One region of the Pseudobacillus sp. FSL P4-0506 genome, then DNA from elsewhere that is predicted to be linked to it. Evidence: riboswitches for the same ligand, from Rfam matches in the RefSeq annotation. Region 1 holds a riboswitch; the other holds the start of a gene.
The links. Region 1 has a riboswitch for FMN ahead of ribD (bifunctional diaminohydroxyphosphoribosylaminopyrimidine deaminase/5-amino-6-(5-phosphoribosylamino)uracil reductase RibD). Riboswitches for the same ligand answer to the same signal wherever they lie in the genome.
Positions count from the first base shown of each region.

Region 2: linked by a shared signal. The riboswitch ahead of MKZ02_RS10275 (ECF transporter S component) and the one ahead of ribD (bifunctional diaminohydroxyphosphoribosylaminopyrimidine deaminase/5-amino-6-(5-phosphoribosylamino)uracil reductase RibD) in region 1 are both predicted to bind FMN.

Region 1 is NZ_JBBOOI010000001.1:2,538,639-2,542,045, reverse strand. It holds gene MKZ02_RS12825 (bifunctional 3,4-dihydroxy-2-butanone-4-phosphate synthase/GTP cyclohydrolase II) at 1-224, opposite strand, end outside; gene ribE (riboflavin synthase) at 247-894, opposite strand; gene ribD (bifunctional diaminohydroxyphosphoribosylaminopyrimidine deaminase/5-amino-6-(5-phosphoribosylamino)uracil reductase RibD) at 900-1,988, opposite strand; FMN riboswitch at 2,136-2,277, opposite strand; gene MKZ02_RS12810 (hypothetical protein) at 2,435-2,656, opposite strand; gene MKZ02_RS12805 (hypothetical protein) at 2,785-3,407, shown strand, end outside.
Region 2 is NZ_JBBOOI010000001.1:2,078,717-2,082,123, reverse strand. It holds gene MKZ02_RS10280 (methyl-accepting chemotaxis protein) at 1-1,235, opposite strand, end outside; gene MKZ02_RS10275 (ECF transporter S component) at 1,412-1,987, opposite strand; FMN riboswitch at 2,138-2,268, opposite strand; gene MKZ02_RS10270 (hypothetical protein) at 2,399-2,587, opposite strand; gene MKZ02_RS10265 (ATP-binding protein) at 2,694-3,407, opposite strand, start outside.

The DNA.
Region 1 (3,407 bases):
TGATCAACCATCATATTTAAGCCGAGTTGTTGGGCTTTTTCTTCTTCCACTGGTACGCAAATGAGGCCGCGGCCCACCTTCGCCATGAAATTCACCATTTCGGCATCAGCCAGGTCTGCCAGGCCGACAAAGTCGCCTTCGTTTTCGCGATCTTCATCGTCCACAACGATGATGACTTTCCCATTTCTAAGGTCTTCCAGTGCTTCTTCTATCGATGCAAACATCTTTTTCACCTCGTTTGTATTATTAGGCAAAGCCGTGTTTTTCCAACAGCTCCATCGTTACGTTGGAAGCTGGTTTTTCCGCTTGCCGATTCATCATTCGCTCTACATATTTCGCAAGCATGTCACATTCAATATTAACTGGATCACCGATCGCTTTTTTCGCTAAAATCGTTTCCTCTTGTGTATGCGGAATGAGCGAGATCGTTATTTCTTTTTCAGACACATAAAAAATTGTTAATGATGTTCCATCTAGCGCCACCGATCCTTTCGGCATCAGGTAAGGCGCCAGCTCAGCCGGATAAGTGATATCCACATAAAGCGCATTTTCAACTTGTTTCTTGCCCGATATTGTCCCGACACCGTCTACGTGGCCGGAAACGAAATGACCACCAAAACGGCCATTCGCTGCCATCGCCCGTTCCAAATTCACTTTTGATCCCCGATTTACTTTGTTCAAGGAAGTGTCCTGGAACGTTTCCGGCATAACATCAACCGTAAAACGCTCAGCGGTAAAACTTGTAACGGTTAAGCAGACACCGTTCACCGCGATGCTATCCCCGAGCTGGACATCCTCCAGCACTTTTGAGGCCGCAATTGTCAGCTGCATCGACTGGGTCCGGGCAAGCACCTCTTCAATGGTGCCAATTTCTTCGATAATGCCAGTGAACAATATTGTCACCCTTCTTTCCGTGAAGCCGTAATCTTAATATCTTGTCCGATCATTTCCACCTTATCAAACGTTAATGGAATGGACTCATCCATCGTTGGGAATCCTTCTCCCCCGAAAGGAGTCGGCGCGATTTTGCCGCCAATGAGCTTAGGTGCCATGTAAATGATCAGTCGTTGAAAGGCTTTTTCCTGGTAAAAGGAAGCATTCACTTCACCGCCGCCTTCTACGAGCAGCGTCATGATCCCTTCCTCCCCTAATTTTTTTAAAAGAAGAGGGATTGGAATATCAGCCGTTTCCAAGCGAATCACATCAGCGCCTGCGGTAATTAACGCTTCTTCTTTGTCAAGAGAGGCTTCGTTGCCACAGATAATAAGCGTCTCGGCTTCTTTGTTTTCGATTACTTTTGCAGTTATAGGAGTACGTAAATGTGTGTCTAAAATGACTCGAATGGGGTGTTTTCCTCCGTGGGGCAAACGGGTGGTAAGGAGCGGGTTGTCCTGAAGAACGGTATTGACACCGACTAAAATTGCGTCATGCTCATGTCTTAAAACATGAACATCTTCTCTTGCCGGTTCATCTGTTATCCAGCGGCTATGTCCTGTGTAGGCGGCTGTTTTGCCATCGGCTGTAATGGCTGTTTTCATTGTGACGAATGGGGTTTGATGTTGAATAAAATGAAAAAATGGTTTTAACAAGCGATCTGCTCGTTCTTGGCAAACGCCAATCTCCACTTCGATTCCGGCAGTTTTTAATTTCTGAACACCTTTTCCGCTCACTTGCGGGTTCGGATCCATCGTCGCAATAAAGACCCGCCTGATTCCAGTAGAAACGACAAGGTCCGCGCACGGCGGCGTCTTTCCATGATGTGAGCAAGGCTCTAACGTAACATATAAATCAGCGCCCTCTGCTTCTTTCCCAGCAGCACGGAGAGCATGAACCTCCGCATGGGCCGTGCCTGCTTTTAAATGGGCACCCATCCCGATCACGCGGCCGCCCTTCACGACTACCGCACCAACCGGCGGGTTCGGCGACGTCTGTCCCCTAACTCCCTCAGCAAGCGACAAGGCTAACTCCATATATTGTTCCTTTAACATTTCGCTAGTCCTCTCTCTATCCATATAATATTTTCGTCCAATGAATGGTTTACAGCCAATAAACCACAAAAGCCCCGTATATATAAAATATACGGGGCGTAAAAGGCATAGCCAAATAAGCATCTTAAAAACTTTTTTTAAAAATGCGCCATCCTTCTCCCATCCAGACTGTCACTGTCGGCTTCGGAATTTCACCGAATCCACCGCATTAAAACGAACGCGGGTCACGGACTAAGAGCCATTGCTCATCACCGCCGGTGGGGAATTTCACCCCGCCCCGAAGGATTACCTATTCAAGTTAATTCTTATTATCTCTCTAGGAATATGATTGTGTCAAGGTTTTTAATCTTCCCATTATGATTAATTTGGGTCAAAAAAAAGGTTTTTGATGAATTTGGTCACCAATTGGTCACCATGGTGACCGTGAAAAGAGGTGGCTTTATTCTTTATTTCCTCTTTGCTGATGGTACTATCTCAAATGCTTCCTCTAATTGATGCGCTGCCAGTTCTACCAATGATCCGTCTTCTAATACAAGAAAAAGCATGGCTCCTTCTATTGGCTCCAAATGCCTCAAAAAGAGCCCTGTCTTTCTGCATCGAAGATTTATATTATTTTCACTCCTGAACTTGTCCAACTCTTTAAAGCCTTTAATACTATTCAATGACAATAATATCCTCTCCTTCACACGATACATAGAACTATGTAATCAAATAATTAGAAAAACTTTCTAATTATTTCTTCCCAACCCTATTTTACCTGATAAAATAAACTTATAAATAAAAAAGGAGGAAAGAAATGAAGAAATATTTAAAGGTACTTATATCTATGGTCTTATTACTTGTCGGTTTTACAGTCTTTCATTCAACTGCAGAAGCAGCAAAAAACCCGATTAGCCCTAAACAAAGCCGAATTACATACACATTGAAAGATGCAAATGGTGTGGCTTATAAAGTGTATTTCGCCGGTGTTAGAGAGAAAAAGGCAATTGCGTCATACAGCCGTGATGATTGGGCTAGTGCTTGGGCCGGTGCTAATGAAGGAGATTTGCTTTACAAAGGGAACTACACACTCTACACACAAAAGGTTGGAACAGGTCAGATCAAGAAGTCTCGTTATTACTTTAAAGACTACACAATCAATACAAATCGTAAATCTGTTCATATGTACCCTTCTAAATATAAAGGACAACCAGATATTCTAGCTGTGAGCGAGACTGGAAGTTCCAATTATGAAGGTGCTGACTGGTACTATATGAAGAATGGCGTTTTAACGCACATTACTGAGGCAGGTTACACCGAACGTGCACAAATATTGAAAAAGAATCAGTTTCTAACTGCTTTTTATGATAATTCGGATGGAAAATGGTATTTTAGCGGTATGAACTTTAATCCAACGAAAAATACATTTGAAACCTTTAC
Region 2 (3,407 bases), 460 kb from region 1:
CCTTTTCCAGCTTCCCCTGCACGCGCCGCTTCAATGGCCGCATTTAAGGCGAGCAAATTGGTCTGCTCAGAAATAGCGGTAATTAACCCGGTCACCTTCTGTATCTCAGACGCATGGTTTTCTAAAATTTTCATGTACTCTTCTGTTTCTTTTATGGACACATGAATATCTTCAATTTGATCAGATACATGCTCAGTAGCCTCTTCTCCCTGGCCAACTAACGATTCTACTACTTCAGCAGAATGAAGCATGTTTTCGTTGCTTTCGGCAATCTGTTTAATCCCCTCTGACATTTCCTCCATAGACACCACTGCCTCGCTAATAAGCTCTCGCTGCATGCTGCTTCCTTTCATATTTTCCTCCGCTGTACTTGCCATCATTTGCGAAGAAGCAGCGCTTTGTTCTGTACTAGCTGACAATTCCTGAGATTGGGCAGATAGTTGGAGAGCAGATTGATTAACCTTGCCAAGGATATTTTGCAAATCCTCTACCAGCTGATTGAAGGCCATTCCCATTTCTCCAACCTCGTCTTTATTTCTTATGCGCAGCTTGTCTACCTGCAAATTACCTGCTGTCACTTCCTTCAAGGCAGCTGTTACCTTTCTGACTGGTCTTGTAATCGATCGTGCTATGAAATAAGCAATAACGCCTCCTAAAATCGTTCCGGCTGCCACAAGCAAAATTAAAAATATTTTTGTTGCCACCACGTAACGTTTTAGTTCCGTTCTTGTTTCGTTCACCTCTTCCATCTGCACTTGTTTTAATTCCAATGCTTTATCTTTTAATGCTTCTTCCGCTTCGTTAGTCTCGGTGACATATTTATTTGTTTCAGCTTCCAGGCCCTTCTCCTGGCTTTCAAAGACTTTAGAAGTAAGTTCGTTATATCGGGCGCCCGCCTCTTCTAGTTCATTTAATATTTCCTTAGTCTTTGACTGTTTAGTTGCCTGTTTAAGTTCACTAAGTATGTTGGCAAATTCTTCTTGTTTTGACTTAATTGCGTCCAAATCCCGCTGTTCAGAAAAGGCAAAGTAAGCGAGCGAGTTGATAGACATATCTTTTTCTATGGTAATTACTTCATTCACCATTTCTATCTTTTTTACACGGTCATCAAGCAAGAACGTGTATTCCTTATCAATTTTGATAGCTGCCAGGTACCCAATAACCCCTACGATAACTAAAATCACCAAAACTGCAATAAATCCAGAGTATAACTTTTTTCCTATTGAAAAATTCACTATTTGCTCCTCCACTTCATCTTTCTTCCGTATAAATGTCTATTTTCTACGGATAATTATACCCTTTGCACTATAACATTCAAGAACTTTTTGACTGGTACACAGGTCCATGGGAGCATATAAAAAAGCTCTAAAAGTCTTTTCATCCACTTTTAGAGCTTATTATTAGTAACATTTTAAGAGACAGCTGTTTGTTTACGCATCCAAACGTAAATTCGGGAATAAATGAGCATAAAGACAGCAGCCATTAAAATTCCTTTAACAATATTAAAAGGCAGGATAGCTGAAACGACCATTTGCTTCGTCTCCGGCGCACTCATAGCTGGTGCGTTTAAGAAAAGTGTATAAGCAGGAAGAACAATATAGTAATTTAACACGCTCATCATAACTGCCATAAACACCGTTCCACCTACTAAAGCAAAAGTTAAGCCTTTTTTCGTCTCAAACTTCTTATATACATAATAAACCGGAAGAATAAAAGCAATGCCAGCAACGAAGTTGGCTAAGTGGCCGACTGGCACACCGGTCGGACTTCCAGTCATAAAAAAGTCTAAAATATTTTTCACTAGTTCTACCATAATACCAGCAAGCGGCCCAAAGATAATAGCAGCGATTAGTGCAGGAATGTCGCTGAAGTCAATCATTAAAAAGCTTGGAAACGGGGGAATTGGAAAATTCAGCAGCATGAGTAAATAAGAAAGCGTGCTCAATAACCCCACAGACGTCAACATACGGATATTCATTTTTTTCACAACAATTCTCTCCTTCTTCTCATTCATCATTCATAAGAAGAAAGGCTGCCAAATCCTTGAGGAACAACAAACCCCCAAGCTAGTAGCTTGAGGGAGAAAAGTCATACTCAAATAAACGTTCAAATCTGCACATTTTGAACGCCGGCAGACCTTCACCTTCTCCCATCCAGACTATACTGTCGGCTTTGGCTTCTCACCAAATCAACCTTGCGGCTCGCGGGCTTAGAAATGATTATTTCCATACCGCCGGTCGGGAATTTCACCCTGCCCCGAAGATGAATATAAGATTTTTCCTAGCGGCCTTCACCTGTTACAACAACAAGTAACGACCAGTAGATTTAATTAAATAATAACAATCCCCCAAAAAAAAAGCAAGGGGGGCAGCCCCTTGCTTTTGCTAATAACCTAGATTTACATACTTTGCTGCCGAGCCACACTATCTGTATGTACCCTTCCTGCTATCTCCTCCAAGTGACTATTATGGATAAGAGACTGCTTTTTCTCATTTCTTGATTGTGCAAGCCCTCCCCCGATCATCAACAAACTAACACACAAAGCCATAAGCAAAGCGATCATAAAACGTTTCATGTAGTCTTTCATGGTGCACCGCCTCCAACTTGCTTTTTTGCTGCCCTTTTAGTTGTATGACGGAAAGCGTTTCCAGTATGACTATTTTTCTGGATAAACAAGCAAAGCGGTAAATTACTTACTCTCCGGGCAGGCGAAATGAGAAAATGGTTCCTTGTCCCAATTTGCTCTGTACTTTAATGCTGCCATTATGAGCGGAGATAATATTCTTTGCAATGGAAAGGCCGAGCCCCGTTCCAGAACGGCCTCTTGTCCGGGCCTTATCCCCTTTGTAAAAGCGTTCAAACACAAAAGGCAAATCCTCTTCGCTAATTCCCGCTCCAGAATCCTGGACGGATATATGATGGCCATCTGCTTTTAACTCATAGCTCACTTTTACGAAGCCATGTTCCGGTGTATGGCGCAAAGCATTATCAATCAAGTTGGTTAAAACTTGCTCAATGCGATCAGGATCCAATTTAGTTAATATTTTTTCATTAGGAATCTGCCACGTTAAATCAATATGCTTTTCTTTGGCAATCCCTTGGAATTTATCAGTCACCCGCTGAATAAACGCTGGAAAATCCACTTCTTCTAGATTCAAAGAAATATGTCCCGCCTCCATCCGTGCCAAATCTAAAAGCTCATTGACAAGCCGGCCAATCCGCAGTGACTCATCATAAATGATTCGAGCCATTTCTCTTTTTTCGTCTTCTGTAGCAGCAATATCATCAATGATTGCCTCGCTATAGCCTTGAAGCATAGAAATCGGCGTACGAAGCTCATGAGAAACGTTCGCTACAAAATCCTTTCTTAACTTGTCAAGCCGGCGCTCTTCCGTCATATCACGAAC